3 regions of the Roseateles sp. P1_C1_2 genome follow, and region 1 is predicted to be linked to each of the others. Evidence: predicted binding sites of a transcription regulator. Region 1 holds the regulator's gene; each other region holds the start of a gene.
The links. The regulator HrcA, encoded in region 1, represses chaperone genes, less so after heat shock. The targets are predictions, from matches to a motif close to TTAGCACTCNNNNNNNNNGAGTGCTAA.
Positions count from the first base shown of each region.

Region 2: a site for HrcA is predicted at 4,024-4,050, ahead of rpoH (RNA polymerase sigma factor RpoH). Genes of this name have one in related genera too.
Region 3: a site for HrcA is predicted at 1,440-1,466, ahead of AC1D2H_RS20470 (co-chaperone GroES). Genes of this name have one in related genera too.

Region 1 covers NZ_JBFUAB010000017.1:169,970-175,477, forward strand. Annotated here, with positions in the region: gene AC1D2H_RS18250 (M56 family metallopeptidase) at 1-2, opposite strand, end outside; gene AC1D2H_RS18255 (BlaI/MecI/CopY family transcriptional regulator) at 76-462, opposite strand; gene rapZ (RNase adapter RapZ) at 515-1,429, opposite strand; gene recN (DNA repair protein RecN) at 1,426-3,120, opposite strand; gene AC1D2H_RS18270 (NAD kinase) at 3,131-3,997, opposite strand; gene hrcA (heat-inducible transcriptional repressor HrcA) at 4,065-5,072, shown strand; tRNA gene AC1D2H_RS18280 (tRNA-Ile) at 5,097-5,173, shown strand; partial or broken gene AC1D2H_RS18285 (IS3 family transposase) at 5,374-5,508, opposite strand, start outside.
Region 2 covers NZ_JBFUAB010000009.1:68,245-73,752, forward strand. Annotated here, with positions in the region: gene AC1D2H_RS10430 (ABC transporter permease) at 1-233, shown strand, start outside; gene AC1D2H_RS10435 (CHASE domain-containing protein) at 230-3,412, shown strand; gene AC1D2H_RS10440 (chemotaxis protein CheW) at 3,444-3,944, shown strand; gene rpoH (RNA polymerase sigma factor RpoH) at 4,103-5,020, shown strand; gene AC1D2H_RS10450 (SCO family protein) at 5,064-5,508, opposite strand, start outside.
Region 3 covers NZ_JBFUAB010000020.1:119,962-125,469, reverse strand. Annotated here, with positions in the region: gene groL (chaperonin GroEL) at 1-955, opposite strand, end outside; gene AC1D2H_RS20470 (co-chaperone GroES) at 1,054-1,344, opposite strand; gene AC1D2H_RS20465 (hypothetical protein) at 1,636-2,295, opposite strand; gene AC1D2H_RS20460 (LysR substrate-binding domain-containing protein) at 2,507-3,424, shown strand; gene AC1D2H_RS20455 (amino acid ABC transporter substrate-binding protein) at 3,533-4,423, shown strand; gene AC1D2H_RS20450 (amino acid ABC transporter permease) at 4,504-5,244, shown strand; gene AC1D2H_RS20445 (amino acid ABC transporter permease) at 5,244-5,508, shown strand, end outside.

The DNA of each region.
Region 1 (5,508 bases):
ATTAGTGCACCCTTCGGCCTGCGGCCTGTCCCGCCGAGCGGGAGCGAGCTTGCTTGGGGCGGCCCGGCGCGGCGCTCATGCTTCATCTCTCTTGTTGGCCAGCAGCTGGCGGATTTCCGCTCGCTCCTTGGCGCTGACATGGCTCTTCAGGGCCGCCAGCACCAGGGCCTTGCCCGAGCCGGCAAAGGCCTTGCTGATGAAGTCCTTCATGAGGGACTGTTGCAGCTTGTCCTGTGCCTGCACGGGGGCATAGAGCTGCGGGCGCTGGCTCTCGTCTCGGCTCAGCAAGCCCTTGCCATGCATGACCTGCAACTGGCGCAGCACGGTGGCGTAGGTGGCGTCCGGGCGCTCGGGCAGCAAGGCCTCGTGCACGGCCTTGGCGTCGCCGGAGCCGAGGCGCCACAGCACCTGCAGCAGGTCCAGCTCGGCCGGCGTCGGCTTGGCGGGGGGTGTTTGACTCATGCGTTCAGAATAATCGTTCTAGAACTAGTTGTCTAGAACAAGAATTCTGAAACTACCGAGCATCCAGTTCGCGGTGGCGTTTGAGCACGTGACCGTGGTGGCCGAACTGCCGCGCCAGCATCTCGACGAGATAGACCGAACGGTGCTGGCCGCCGGTGCAGCCGATGGCGACGGTCAGGTAGCTGCGCTGGTCGGCCGCGAAGTTGGGCAGCCAGCGCGACAGGAAGCCGGCGATCTGGCCCATCATCAGGCCGACCTCCGGCTGAGCCGCCAGATAGGCGGCCACCGGCGCATCGCGGCCGTTCAGTGGGCGCAGTTCGCGGTCGTAGTAAGGGTTGGGCAGCACGCGCACGTCAAAGACGAAGTCCGCGTCGCTGGGCACACCGTGCTTGAACGCGAACGATTCGAACACCAGCGTCAGCTTGGTGCCGGCGTTGGGGCCGACGAGGTCGCCCAGCCAGGCGCGCAGCTGGGCCGGGCGCAGCTGGCTGGTGTCGATGACGGTGGACTCGGCCTTGAGGCCGCCCAGCAGCTCGCGCTCCAGCTTGATGGCATCCAGCAGCAGGCGGTGGCTCTCATCGGCAGCGCTTTCCAGGCCGCCGAAGCCGGTGTCGCGGTCCTCGCGCAGGGGGTGGGGGCGGCGCGTCTCGGAGAAGCGGCGCATCAGCGCGTCGTTGCTCGCATCCAGGAAGATGGAACGCACCGGCACACCGGTGGCGCGCAGGTCCTTCAGCAGCGGCAGCAGCATCGGCAGCGAGCTGGCCGAGCGCACGTCCACCGCGATGGCAACCCGCCGCTCACCGCGTTGCTGCTCCAGGCGCAGGAAGTCCAGCAGCAGTTCGGCGGGCAGGTTGTCGACGCAGAAATAGCCGGCGTCTTCCAGTGCGTGCATGGCCACCGACTTGCCACCGCCGGACATGCCGGTCAGCAGCACCACGTCGCCGTGCAGATCCGGGTCTGTGCTCATGACTTCGCCTTGCGCGGCTTCATGGCCGTGGACGCGTCCAGCATCTCCTGCGCATGCGCAAGGCTGGTGGAGGACAGGCGTTCGCCGCCCAGCATGCGGGCCACCTCGGCCACGCGGGCCTCGCCAACCACCGGGCTGACCGAGCTGACGGTGGTTGTGCCCTGCAAGGCCTTGGCGACGACGAGGTGACGATCAGCGCAGGCCGCGACCTGGGGCAGATGGGTGACGGCCAGCACCTGGCGCTGGCCGGTGGCCGAATGGCCGAGTTGCTTCATCAGCCGGCCCACGGTTTCGGCAACGGCGCCCCCGATGCCGACATCGATTTCGTCAAAGATCAGCGTGCCTGGGGCGTTGCCGGTGGCGGCCTGGCTGGCGGTCACGGCGATGGCCAGCGCGATGCGCGACAGCTCGCCGCCCGAGGCCACCTTGGCCAGCGGCCGCGGCGTGCTGCCGGCGTGGCCGGCGACGAGGAATTCGGCGGCTTCGACGCCAAAGCTCTGCGGGCCGTCCGTCGCATTCAGGGCGATATCGAACTGGCCACCCGCCATGCCCAGCTGCTGCATTGCGGCCGTGACGGCGCTCGCCAATTGAGGTGCGGCCTTCTTGCGGGCGCGGCTGGCCGCCTGCGCCTCGGCGTCGAAAGCCTGGCGCGTGGCGGCCAGCGCCGCTTCGAGCTGGGCCGGGTCGCTGGCGGCATCAAGTGCGGCGAGTTCCGTGCGCCATTGCGCGAGCAGCGTCGGCAACTCCTGAGGCTGGCGGCGGTAGCGGCGGGCCAGCGTCATCCAGGCCGACACGCGCTCGTCCAGCTCCGCGAGGCGGTTCGGGTCGAGGTCGGCCTTGTGCAGATAGGCGGACAGCGTGTGGCAGGCATCCTGCAACTGCGCCTGCACGTCGCGCAGGGCCTGCACGGCGGGCAGCAGGCGGGCGTCATGGTCGAGTACGCGTTCGAGCTGGTCCAGCGCGCCGCCGGCCAGCGACTGGGCGCTGGGTTCGGCCTCGTCCAGGGCGTCGAGCGCCGACTTGGCCGCGTCGATGAGGGACTGGCCGTGCGACAGGCGACCATGCTCGGCGTTCAGCTCCTCCCACTCGCCCTCGGCGGGCGCGAGGCCGTCCAGTTCGCCGATCTGCCAGGCCAGGCGCTCGCGTTCGCGCAGCGCGTCGGCCTGCTGGCCCTGGGCCTTTTGCAGCGCCTCGGCGGCCTGCTTCCAGGCGGCGTGGGCGCGGGCCAGCGGTGCGGTGTCCAGGCCGGCGAAACCGTCCAGCAGCTCGCGCACGGCGGCCGGGCGGGTCAGGCCTTGCCAGGCGTGCTGGCCGTGGATGTCGAGCAGGTGGTCGGCCAGCTCGCGCAACTGGGTCAGCGTGGCGGCACCGCCATTGATCCAGGCGCGGCTTTTTCCCGCGGCGTCGATGACGCGGCGCAGCAGCAGCGTGTCGTCGCAGTCGAAGCCGGCTTCGTCCAGCCAGGTGCGCAGATGCGGCGGCGTGTCGAACTCGGCGCAGATCTCGGCCTTGGCCGCACCCTCGCGCACGACACCGGCGTCACCGCGGCCGCCCAGGGCCAGCTGCAGCGCATCGATGAGGATGGACTTGCCCGCACCGGTCTCGCCGGTCAACACGGCGAAGCCGGGCTCGAAGTCGAGCTCCAGCGCGGGGACGATGACGAAATCCTTCAGGCTCAGGTGCCGCAGCATGGGTCAGGCTCTAAACATACCAACGCAGTTTGCGTCGCAGGGTCGCGTAATAGCTCCAGCCCTTGGGGTGCAGGAAGCGGACTTGGTGCTGGCTGCGCCGCACGGTGATGGTGTCGCCGTGCAGCAGGCTGGCCAGGCTTTGCATGTCGAAGTTCACCGAGGCATCGCGTCCGGCGACGATCTCCATGCGCACCTCGCCCAGATCGGGCAGCACGATGGGCCGGTTCGACAGGGTGTGAGGCGCGATCGGCACGATCAGCCAGCCCGCGATGCTGGGGTGCAGGATGGGCCCGCCGGCCGACAGCGCATAGGCCGTGGAACCGGTGGGCGATGCCACGATCAGGCCGTCGGCACGCATATTGGCGACGAACTGCTCGCCGACGTTGACCTTCAGCTCCACCATGCCGGACGTGCCGCCGCGGCTGACGACCACGTCGTTGAGCGCCAGTCCGGAGAAGATGGATTCGCCGTCGCGCCAGACCGCGCCTTCCAGCATGGACCGTGGCTCGACTTCGTAGTCACCCGCCAGCACCGGCGCCAATGACTCGCGCCAGCGCTCGATGGGGATGTCGGTGATGAAACCGAGGCGCCCCTGGTTGATGCCCACCAGCGGAATGCCGTGGCGGGCCATGTCGCGCGCGAAGCCCAGCATGGTGCCGTCGCCGCCGATGACCACCGCCAGGTCGCATTGCCGGCCGAGTTCGTCGTTGGACAGCGCGTCGTAGTCCGTCAGGCCGGTGTTCAGCGCCGTGTCCGCTTCGAGCGAGACGTCCAGGCCCTGGCTGCACAAAAATTGGGCAATCTCCTCCAGCACCGGCCTGATGCCAGGCGCTTGATGCTTGCCCACGATGGCGACATGTCTGAAGCGCTCGGCCATGCGGCAAATTACACCACAGGGGGTTTGCACATCCCGGGCAGAACAGCGCTGTCCATAGAATGCGGCCATGCTGGACGAGCGATCCAAATCCCTGCTGAAAACCCTGGTCGAACGGTATATCGCCGACGGCCAGCCGGTGGGCTCGCGCACGCTCTCCAAAGCCTCGGGCCTGGAACTCAGCCCGGCGACCATCCGCAACGTGATGGCTGATCTGGAAGAGCTCGGCCTCATCGCCAGCCCGCACACCAGCGCCGGCCGCATCCCGACCGCCCGCGGCTACCGCCTCTTCGTCGACACCATGCTGACGGCCCAGCCCGGCCTCATCGGCGTGGAGACGGCGCAGCTGCAGCCCGACCAGCCGCAGCGCGTCATCGCCAGCGCGGCGCAGATGCTGTCCAACCTGTCGAGCTTCGTCGGCGTCGTCACGGCACCCAAGAAGCCCAGCGTCTTCCACCACATCGAATTCCTGCGCCTGGGCGAGCGCCGCGTCCTCGTCATCCTCGTGGCACCCGACGGCGACGTGCAGAACCGCGTCGTCTTCACGGCCCAGGACCTGAGCCAGGGCGAACTGCAGGAGGCCAGCAACCGCCTCAACGCCGGCTACGCGGGCCTGACGCTGGAGGCGGTGCGCGAGCGCCTGCGCCATGAGGTCGACGCACTGCGCGGCGAGATCGCCGGCCTGATGAGCGCGGCCGTGCAGGTGGGCAGCGAGGCCATGCAGCAGCAGGAAGAACGCGTCGTCGTCTCCGGCGAGCGCAACCTGCTGACCGTGCAGGACTTCAGCCACGACATGGGCAGCCTGCGCCGCCTCTTCGACCTCTTCGAGGAGAAGACCCAGCTGATGCGCCTGCTCGACACATCGAGCCGCGCCGAGGGCGTGCGCATCTACATCGGCGGCGAAAGCCAGGTGGTGCCCTACGAGGAACTGTCCATCGTCAGCGCGCCCTACGAGGTCGACGGTCAGGTGGTCGGCACGCTGGGCGTCATCGGCCCGACGCGCATGGCCTACGACCGCATGATCCAGATCGTCGACATCACGTCGCGGATGGTTGGCCAGGCGCTGAGCCAACGCTGACTAGAATCCGCGCCTCCTCCCCGGGGGCCGTTAGCTCAGTTGGTCAGAGCAGAGGACTCATAATCCTTTGGTCGTTGGTTCAAGTCCAACACGGCCTACCAATATCCATCGGTGTTCTCGTCGAATTCGCGATGTGCCTTGCGCTGAAACTTGGTCATCTGGCCAAAGTTAAGTAGAAAAACTCTCGGCCAACCTTTGCTTCAATAGCGCCTGAAGGTTGAGCCGTCCGGTCGAACGCTCGGCTTGATCGCTGGCCCCAGTGTGAATCGCCCCGGGTTCCATGGAGGCCGGTTGGTTTAAGTCAGGCGGGCATCGCGGCCTGATTGGCAAGTTGCCGGTAGTAGTTTGACTCAGCCTCGGCGGGCGGGATGTAGCCGATGGGTTCGAGCAGCCTGTGGTGGTTGAACCAGGACACCCATTCCAGCGTCGCCAGCTC
Region 2 (5,508 bases), on a different contig from region 1:
AGCTGCTGGGTGTGGGCGCATTGGCCGGCTTCCTGGCCGGCGCCGTGGCCCTGGTGCTGGCGGCCCTGCTGGCGCGCTTCGTCTTCGAATTCGAATGGCATATGAAGCCGTGGGTGCCGCTGATCAGCGCCGTCTGCGGTGCGCTGCTGGCGTGGAGCGCCGGCTGGTGGAGCCTGCGCGGCGTGCTGCAGCGGCCCGTCGTGCAGACGCTGAGGGAGGCCCAGGCCGAATGAGCCTCGCACGCGCCCGCGAAATCGGTCGCTATCTGGCGCTGTCGGCGGCCGTCGTCGGCGTCTATTACCTGCTGGCCCGGCTGGGCCTGCTGATGGTGCTGCCGCCCTACCAGGTGGCGCCCATCTACCCGGCAGCCGGCTGGGGCCTGGCGGTGCTGCTGGTCTGGGGCCTGCGCTACACGCCAGCCGTGGCCCTGGGCTCCTTCATCGTGCAGGCCACGACGATGAACGAACAGGCCGGCGTGCTGCCGCTGGCCCTGGGCATCGGCCTGGGTGCCGCCACCCAGGCGGTGGTGGGCACGCTGCTGGTGAGGCGCTGGTGCGGCCGCCCGCTCGTGCTGGCCTCGCCGCGCGAGATCGCTGGTTATCTGGCGGCGGCGGCGCTGGCCGGCTGCATCAGCCCGAGTTGCGCGACGCTGCTGCTCAAGGTGTTCGGCGTCATCTCGACGGCGCAGGCCACGCTGGTCTGGACGGTGTGGTGGACCGGCGACCTGATGGGCGTGCTGATCGCCACGCCGATCACGCTGGCCCTGATCGGCCAGCCACGCGCGGCCTGGGCGACGCGGCGCTTCAGCGTCGGCCTGCCCATGCTGCTGACCACGCTGATGGTCGGCCTGGGTGTGGCAGCCACGATGGAATGGGACCGTCAGCGCAACCGCGCCGACTTCACGCGCGACGCGACGAGCGCGGCCCAGGACCTGGCCGGCCGCCTGCGCGAGCCGCTGCTGGCGCTGGAGGGCGTGCACGGCCTCGTCAAGGTCAAGCCGCGGCCGACGCGCGACGAGTTCGCCCGCGCCACGCGTGGCTTCCTGACCGAGGAAAGCCCGCTGATTGCCCTCGGCCTGACGCTGCGCGTCGCGCGCGCCGACGTCGACCGCTTCAACGCCGCGGCCGCGGCCGACGCCTTCCCCGGCGGCTACCAGGCGCGCGACCGCCTGCGCGCCGGCGACCTGCGCCCGCCGCCGGACGAGGACATGCTGGCCATCCGCCTCATCGAGCCGCTGTCGCGCAATGCCGGCGCGCTGGGCATCAATGTGCGCACCATTCCCGGCGCCCGCGCCGCCATCGAGAAGGCCGCGAGCCTCGGGCGGCCGCTCGCATCGGCGGGCTTCCAGCTATCGCAGGACAAGGAGGCGGCGCTCGGCGTCGTGGTCTACCAGCCGCTCTACCGCGGCAGCGCCGCGCCGAGCGAGCAGGCCCTGGACGGCGTCGTCTTCGCGACGCTGCGCCCGGACCTGCTGCTGTCACGCCTGTCAGCCAACTGGCCCGAACACCTCGCCGCCTGCCTCGTCGACCTGGAGCCCGGCGCCCTCTTCCCGCGCCTGGGCGGCCGCGTGGGCTGCGAGGCGGTGCAGCGCGGCGACGATGCCACCCTGCCCCTGGTCAAGCTGCCGCTGGAATTCGGCGGCCGGCAATGGGAGGTGCGCGTCTACGACCTGCCCGGCCTGGTGCAGGCGCCGGGGCGCAGCTGGGCCTTCGCCCTCGTCGGCCTGCTGGCCACGGCCATGGTGGGGGCGCTGCTGCTGCTGATGTCGGGCCGCACCCAGCATGTCGAGGCCCTGGTGCGGGAGCGCACGGCGGCGCTGGAGCGCGAGGTGGCCAGCCGCACCCAGGGCGAGCGCGCGCTGAGCCAGAGCGAGCAGCGCTTTCACAGCATCTTCGAGACCGCGCCCATCGGCATTGCCTTCACCGACCTCAACGGCGGCTTCCAGGAGGTCAATGCGCACTTCTGCAACCTGATCGGCTATACGGCCGAGGCGCTGATGCGCCAGCGTTCCATCGACGTGACGCATGCCGACGACCGCCGCGAGGACATCCGCCTGGCGCGCCGACTGATGCGTGGCGAGATCCCCTACTACCGGCGGCTGAAGCGCTACGTCCGCCCGGACGGCAGCCTGGCCCATGCGCGCGTGCTGGTCAGCCTGCTGCGCGGCGCCGACGGCCGGCCCCACCGCCTGGTGGGCGTCGTCGAGGACATTACCGACCAACTGCGCATCGAGGAACTGGACCGCGCCCGCGAGGCCGCCGAAGCGGCCAACCAGGCCAAGAACGAGTTCCTGTCGCGCATGAGCCATGAGCTGCGCACGCCGATGAACGCCATCCTCGGCTTCACGCAGCTGATGCAGATGGACGCGAGCGAGCCGCTGCCGCCCAGCCAGCGCGTGCGCGCCCAGCAGATCGCCCAGGCCGGCTGGCATCTGCTGGAGATGATCAACGACACCCTGGACCTGTCGCGCATCGAGGCCGGCTCGCTGCGCCTGGAGCCGGTGCTGCTGGAGCTGCCGCCGCTGCTCGCCCGCGCGCTGGCGCTGGTGCAGGGCCAGGCGGCCGAGCGCGGTCTGGCCATCAGCCAGCGCGTCGACCCCGCGGCCGTGCGCCTGGTGGGCGACCCGACGCGGGTCACGCAGATCCTGACCAATCTGCTCAGCAACGCGGTCAAGTACAACCGCCCGGGCGGCAGCGTCAGCATCGAGGCGCGCAGCTGGGAGCCGGGTTGGGTCGAGATCGCCGTGCGCGACACCGGCCTCGGCCTCACCGCCGAGCAGCGCGCCGCCCTCTTCCAGCCCTTCAACCGCCTCGGCCGTGAACGCAGCGGCCTGCCCGGCACCGGCATCGGCCTGGTCATCAGCCAGCGCCTGGCCGAGATGATGGACGGCAGCCTGCGCGCCGAAGAGCAGGACGGCCCGGGGGCCTGCTTCGTGCTGCGCCTGCCGGCCAGCGGCGCTCCCGCCGCGCTGGCGAGCCGCGAGGCGCCCCCCGACGAGCCGACCAGTCCGCGCGCCAGCCCGCAGCGGCGCCTGCTCTATGTGGAGGACAACCCGCTCAATGCCGAGGTCATGCGCGGCATCCTGGACCAGCGCCCGGGGATCGAGCTGGAGATCGCCCCGACCGTGGAAGCGGGCTTGCGCGCGCTGCGCGAGCGCCCGCCGGCCCTGCTGCTGCTGGACTGGCAACTGCCCGATGGCGACGGGCTGACGCTGCTGAGCCGCATGCGCGACCTGGGCCGGACGCTGCCGCCCGTCATCGTCGTTTCCGCCAATGCCCAGCCGGAGCAGATCGCCGCGGCCCAGGTGGCGGGCGCCCAGCACTACCTGACCAAGCCGCTGGACGTGCGTGAATTGCTGGCCCTGGTCGACGAATTGTTGGCGGCAGGAGGCGGCCTGGCGGGGGCAGAATGAGGGCCCAGACCCCAACACGCATCAGCGCCCGATGAGTTCCACAGACCTCGTTCCCAGCACCGGTGCCCAGGCCGTGCAGGCCCTGGCACGTACCAATGGCCGCCAGTTCCTGACCTTCCGCATCGCCGAGGAGGAATACGGCCTCGACATCCTGCGCGTGCAGGAAATCCGCTCCTATGAGCCGCCCACCCGGGTTGCCAATGCGCCGGCCTTCGTCAAGGGCGTCGTCAACCTGCGTGGCGTCATCGTGCCCATCGTCGACCTGCGCATCCGCCTCGGTCAGGCCGGCGAATACAACGCCTTCACCGTCGTCATCGTGCTGAACGTGGCCAACCGCGTCGTCGGCGTCGTGGTGGACTCGGTCTCCGACGTGCTGGAACTCAGCGCCGACGAGATCAAGCCCCGCCCCGAAGTGGCGGCCGCCCTGGACGCCCGTTTCATCACCGGCCTGGGCAAGCTCGGCGAGCGCATGCTCATCCTGCTGGACATCGAGGCGATGATCAAAAGCCCGGATTTCGGCCTCGTCGACTAGCCAAATTCGGCTGAAAGTTAGCGATCGCTGACTGTTTCACCGTTGGAAACATTGCATTCCACCGGATGCACGACTGGTCTTAGCACTCATCAAACCAGAGTGCTAATATCCTGCTCACCGCGGCATCCCGCGCCGCGGTTTAGCAAGGATTCATGACGATGTCCGCCTCTTCTGCCATTGCCGTCCGCGACCCCTGGGCCCTCGTGCCCTCGCTGGGCAATCTGGACGCATACATCTCCGCCGTCAATCGCCTGCCGCTGCTGACCGCCGAAGAAGAAGGTTCCGCTGCGCGCAGCCTGCGCGACAAGGGCGACCTGGAAGGCGCCGGTCGCCTGGTGCTGTCGCATCTGCGCCTGGTGGTGGCCATCTCCCGCCAGTACATGGGCTATGGCCTGCCCCAGGGCGACCTGATCCAGGAAGGCAATGTCGGCCTGATGAAGGCCGTCAAGCGCTTCGACCCCGACCAGGGCGTGCGCCTGGTGAGCTACGCCATGCACTGGATCAAGGCCGAGATCCACGAGTACATCCTGAAGAACTGGCGCATGGTCAAGGTCGCGACGACCAAGGCCCAGCGCAAGCTGTTCTTCAACCTGCGCTCGATGAAGCACCAGCTCAAGGCCGGCAATCCCGACGCTGCGACGCACCGCAACACGCTGACCGAAGCCGAAGTGGCCCATGTGGCCAGCACGCTGAACGTCAAGCGCGAGGAAGTGCTGGAGATGGAGACCCGCATGTCGGGCGGCGATGTGGCGCTGGAGCCGCAGACCGACGACGAAGGCGAGAGCTTTGCGCCCATCGCCTACCTCGCCGACGACAGCCATGAGCCGACCCGCGTCATCGAGGCCCGCTCGCGCGATGCGCTGGCCGGCGACGGCATCCAGCGCGCGCTGGAGGTACTGGACCCGCGCAGCCGCCGCATCGTCGAGGAGCGCTGGCTGAAGGTGAACGACGACACCTCGGGCGGCATGACGCTGCATGAGCTGGCCGCCGAGTACGGCGTGTCGGCCGAGCGCATCCGCCAGATCGAAGTGGCGGCGATGAAGAAGATGAAGAAGGCGCTGACTGAAACCGCCTGAGCTTGCGGTGCGCCAAACAAAAGGCCCCTCGCGGGGCCTTTTTTCATTTCTTGCCGGAGGAGGCCTCGGCCAGCAGCAGCTTGATGTCGTCCGCCAGCGGTTGGGCGCCGGCGCCGTAGCGGGCGTAGACGCGCACGCGGCCCTCGGTGTCGAAGATGAAGCTCGCCGCCGTGTGGTCCATCGTGTAGGTCTCGGGCGTCTTGCCCGGCACCCTGGCGAAGAAGACCTTGAACTCCTTGGCCGCGGCCTGGGTCTGCTCCTCGCTGCCACGCAGGCCGACGAAGCTCGGGTCGAAGCTGGCCAGATAGGCCTTCAGCAACTGGGCCGTGTCGCGCTCCGGGTCGATGGTGACGAAGACGCCCAGCACCTTGTCGCCATCGGCACCCAGGCTGCGCTTGACCTCGGCGACCTCGGCCATCGTCGTCGGGCAGACGTCGGGGCATTGGGTGTAGCCGAAGAAGACCACCAGCACCTTGCCCTTGAAGTCG
Region 3 (5,508 bases), on a different contig from region 1:
GGCCCAGGTCGGCCAGCGTGACCTTCTCCAGCGTCAGGCCGACTTCTTCGGCGATGACCTTGCCGCCGGTCAGGATGGCGATGTCTTCCAGCATGGCCTTGCGGCGGTCGCCGAAGCCAGGCGCCTTGACGGCGACGACCTTCAGGATGCCGCGGATGGTGTTGACCACCAGCGTCGCCAGCGCTTCGCCGTCGACTTCTTCAGCAACGATCAGCAGCGGGCGGCCGGCCTTGGCCACTTGCTCCAGCGTGGGCAGCAGGTCGCGGATGTTCGAGATCTTCTTGTCGAACAGCAGGACAAACGGGTTGTCCAGCAGCGCGGCTTGCTTCTCGGGGTTGTTGATGAAGTAGGGCGACAGGTAGCCGCGGTCGAACTGCATGCCTTCGACGACGTCCAGCTCGCTGTCCAGGCTCTTGCCGTCTTCGACGGTGATGACGCCTTCCTTGCCGACCTTGTCCATGGCTTCGGCAATGATGCGGCCGACTTCCACGTCGCTGTTGGCCGAGATCGTGCCGACTTGAGCGATTTCCTTGGAGGTGGTGGTGGCCTTGGAGGCCTTCTTCAGCTCGGCGACCAGGGCGGTGACCGCCTTGTCGATGCCGCGCTTCAGGTCCATCGGGTTCATGCCGGCGGCCACGTACTTCATGCCTTCGCGCACGATGGCCTGGGCCAGGACCGTGGCGGTCGTGGTGCCGTCACCGGCGTTGTCAGACGTCTTGGAAGCAACTTCCTTGACCATCTGCGCGCCCATGTTCTGCAGCTTGTCCTTCAGCTCGATTTCCTTGGCCACGGACACACCGTCCTTGGTCACGGTGGGGGCGCCGAAGGAGCGCTCGAGCACCACATTGCGGCCCTTGGGGCCCAGGGTCACCTTGACCGCATTGGCCAGGATGTTCACGCCTTCAACCATGCGGGCACGAGCCTCGCCGCCAAAGATCACGTCTTTTGCTGCCATTTGATTCTCCGGATACTTAAATTGGGGTCAGAGTCGAATTTCGAACTCTTGATCAGTGAGGACGGAGCATCACTGCGTGATGGGCCATCCCCATGACATTACTTTTGCACCACAGCGAAGAGGTCTTCTTCGCGCATGACCAGCAACTCGTCGCCGTCGACCTTGACGGTCTGGCCGGAATACTTGCCGAACAGCACGCGGTCGCCGACGACGACGTTCAGGGCCACGAACTCGCCCTTGTCGTTGCGCTTGCCCGGGCCGACGGCCAGGACTTCACCTTGATCAGGCTTCTCGGCGGCGTTGTCGGGGATGACGATGCCCGAGGCGGTCTTGGTTTCTTGCTCCAGACGGCGAACGATCACGCGATCGTGCAGGGGGCGCAGCTTCATGGAATCTCCTTGAGAGTTGGAACTGGAGCGGCCGCAACGCCGCGGCTCGCCGAAAAAACGGGGCCGCCAGCTCAGAAACCAGTCGGCCCGATTCGTTAGCACTCGAATGAGTCGAGTGCTAGCAGTCAGGCATTATAGGGACGGAGTGTGGCGATTCAAGCCTTGCCAGGCCCGGGCTTGCCATATCGCGCCGAAGCGCTGGCGTCCGACCTGGCAGCTGCACGCCGGGCAAACGGCGGCGCCAATGAAAAACGACCGCCGTGGCGGTCGTTCTTGCGGGTCAGGCGGCGCTCAGCGGGCAGCGCGGCGGCGGGTCCAGCCCAGGCCGGCGAGGGCACCCAGGGCCAGAGCCACGCTCGTCGGCTCGGGCAGGCGACCCGGTGCGTCGGCCGTCTTGAAGCTGATGTCATCGAGCAGGATGGTCTGGTCATCTGCCGAGAAGACCACCTTGCGGGCCACGCCCGTGAAGTCCAGCTTGGCGTTGATCCAGTTGCAGAACACCAGGGTGTCGCAGCTGGCGGCGGTTTGGTTGTCCAAACCCCCGCCGAGATCGTTGCCGGCGGCGTCGTACACATGAATCGAGAAGTGGGGAGCACCCACGCTGCCGGCGTAGACGAAGGACAGGGTGTCGACGAAGCCGCCGGCCAGGTCCAGCGTCAAGCTGGCGCCGACGCCGACGGGCTTGGTCGGGTCCTGGGCGAGATAGAGCGCGCCGCAGCTGCTGTCGCGGAAGAAGCTCACCTTGCCAGGGGTGTTGTTGGGGCCGTAGTTGCAGGCAGCCGAGGTAGCCCCCCAGGAGTCGCCACTGGCGACAACGCCCAGGGCGGAGTATCGGGTGGTCAGCGCTGCAGTGGTCTGCAGGTCCTCGAAGTCCAGGAAGACCGCACCGGCCATGGCCGACTGCATGGTGGCTGTCAAGGCGAGTGCCAGAAGTTTGCTCGTCGCGCGCATGGCGTTCTCCGTCCGGGTTTGTTCGAGTTGGGGTTGTGGCTGGACTTTAAACAAGCGTCCTCCCGCCGGGCCGGCTGACGCCCCTTCAGTTGAGGGGGAGTCAAGTACCTAGGGGCCGCGCTTGAGGGGGGTCAAGCGTGCTGGCGGCGTGAAGTCGGGCTCGGGCAGGGCGGTTGCGGCCGGCCGGGAGGCCTTGGCTACACTGCCGCCGGTGGAAACCAAATGGCTTGAAGACTTCGTCAGCCTGGCCGAGACGCGCAGCTTTTCCCGCTCCGCCCAGCTGCGCCACGTGACCCAGCCGGCGTTCTCGCGCCGCATCCAGGCGCTGGAGGCCTGGGCGGGGGTCGACCTCGTGGACCGCTCGTCCTATCCGACCCGGTTGACGGCCGCCGGCGCGACGCTGCTCGCCCAGGCCGTCGAGCTGCTCGGCAACCTGCAGGCCACGCGCAATATGTTGCGCAGCCACCAGGCGTCGGACCAGGACATGATCGAGTTCGCCGTGCCGCACTCGCTGGCCTTCTCCTTCTTCCCGCATTGGCTGATGGGGCTGCGCCGCGGCTTCGGCGCCATCAAGTGCCGGCTCAACGCGGCCAATGTGCACGACGCCATGCTGCAGCTCAGTGAAGGCAATTGCGATCTGCTGCTGGTCTACCACCACGCCAGCCAGCCGCTGCAGCTGGACCCGGAGCGCTACCAGATGGTGTCGCTCGGCCATGAGACCCTGTCGCCTTACGCCAAGGCCGACACGAATGGCGAGCCGCTGTTCCGCCTGCCCGGTCGGCCTGGCCAGAAGATCCCCTTTCTCAGTTATGCCGCCGGCGCCTATCTCGGCCGCCTCGTCGAGCTGATCGTCAAGGAAGCCGACTGCGCGCTGAACCTGGATGCCATCTACGAGACCGACATGGCCGAAGGCCTGAAGGCGATGGCGCTCGAAGGCCATGGCTTCGCCTTCCTGCCTGCCAGCTCGGTGCAAAAGGAGATCGCCAGCGGCCGTCTCGTGCCAGCCGCGGCGCCAGGGACTTTCAGCGTCAGCATGGAGCTGCGCATCTATCGCGAGAAGCCCGAGCTTTCGCGCCGGCTCAAGCCTGCCTCCTTGGCTTTGTGGGACTATCTGCTGTCTCAGGCATGAGCTCATCCAGCTTCGGCATGCATCGTGTAAACCCGGATTCGGGCTGAACGCGGGGCGTGGTCTGCTAGTGCCTGTTATCGATATCCACTTCCTGTTGTTGGAGTCTCCATGAAGAAAGTTCTGCTCGTCGCGGCCCTGTTCGCCGGCGTCTCTGCCGTGCATGCCGAAGACACGCTGAAGAAGATCAAGGACAGCGGCGCGATCACGATGGGTGTGCGCGAATCCTCTGGCCTGTCCTACACCATCGGCGATGGCAAATACGTCGGCTATCACATCGATGTCTGCGAGCACGTCATCGCCGATCTGCGCAAGCAGCTGGGCGGCAAGATCGACGTCAAGTACCAGCCGGTCACGTCGGCCAACCGCATCCCGCTGACGGTCAATGGCACCGTCGACCTGGAATGCGGCTCCACCACCAACAACGCCACCCGCCAGAAGGACGTCGCCTTCGCCGTGACGACCTATGTGGAAGAAGTGCGCATCGCGGTGAAGGCCAACTCGGGCATCACCAATATCAATCAGCTCAACGGCAAGACCGTCGCGACGACGACCGGCACCACCTCGGTGCAGACGCTGCGCAAGCACGAGCGCGCCACCGGCGTCGACTTCAAGGAAGTCTTCGGCAAGGACCACGCCGACAGCTTCCTGCTGCTGGATTCCGGCCGCGCCGACGCTTTCGTCATGGACGGCTCCATCCTGGCCAAGAACATCGCCACGTCCAAGAACCCTGCGGACTTCAAGATCGTCGGCGAGGTGCTGTCGGTCGAGCCAATCGCCATCATGATCCGCAAGGACGACCCCGGCTTCAAGACCGCCGTCGACAACAGCATCAAGGCCATGATGAAGTCGGGCGAGATGGCCAAGATCTACGACAAGTGGTTCCTGCAGCCCATCCCGCCGACCAACACCAAGATCGGCCTGCCGTTGTCGGCTGCCACCAAGGACGCCTGGGCCAACCCCAACGACAAGCCGATGGAAGACTACGCCGCGAAGAAGTGATTCGCGCGTTGACCTGAACGGCTGCAAAGCGGGTGCCTGGCACCCGCTTTGCTTTAGATGCAAGGCTTGAGGAGAGGGCCATGAGTTGGGACTGGCAGTTCTACTGCAATGACACCGCCACCGGGGAGGCCGTCGCCGGCTGCTTCGGCCCCGGGGGCAAGGAGCAGACCTATCTGCAATGGATGCTGAATGCCTGGGGCTGGACGCTGTATGTCTCGGTGCTGGCCCTGCTGCTCGCGCTGGTCGTGGGCTCGCTGATCGGCATCGCGCGCACGGCACCCAACAAATGGCTGGCGCGCTTCGGCGAGGCGTGGACGGAGTTGTTCCGCAACATCCCGCTGCTGGTGCAGGTCTTCCTCTGGTACCACGTGCTGCCCGCCTTCATTCCTGTACTCAAGGAAGTTCCTTCGTCGGTGCTGGTGGTGCTGGCGCTGGGCTTCTTCACCAGCGCGCGCATCGGTGAACAGGTCAAGGCCGGCATCCGCACGCTGCCGACCGGCCAGCGCTATGCGGGCCTGGCCGTGGGCATGACCCTGCCCCAGACCTACCGCTTCGTGCTGCTGCCGATGGCGTTTCGCATCGTCATCCCGCCGCTGACCAGCGAGAGCATGAACATCGTCAAGAACTCGGCCGTGGCCTTCGCGGTCAGCATTCCCGAGTTGGCGCAGTTTGCGCAGCAGGCCTCTGAAGAGACGTCTCATTTCGAGGAGATCTTCATCCCCGTCACGCTGCTGTATTTCGTTTCCGCGTTCGCCGTCAACCGCGTCGCCAAGTTCATCGAGGCGCGCGTGCGCATCCCCGGCCAGTCGGGAGGCAAGTGATGCTGAACCTCGACTATTCCTTCCTGAACTGGGCGGTCATCCAGAGTTTCATCGCCAAGGGCTTCTGGTTCTCCATCCAGCTGACGCTTGTCTCGATGATCGGCGGCATCGTGCTCGGCACGGTGCTGGCGATGATGCGGCTGTCCGGCAAGCCCTGGCTGGCCACGCCGGCGGCGGTCTATGTGGACACGCTGCGTTCCATCCCGCTGGTGATGGTGATCCTGTGGTTCTTCCTGCTGATCCCCAAGGTCGTGCCGGTCAGCG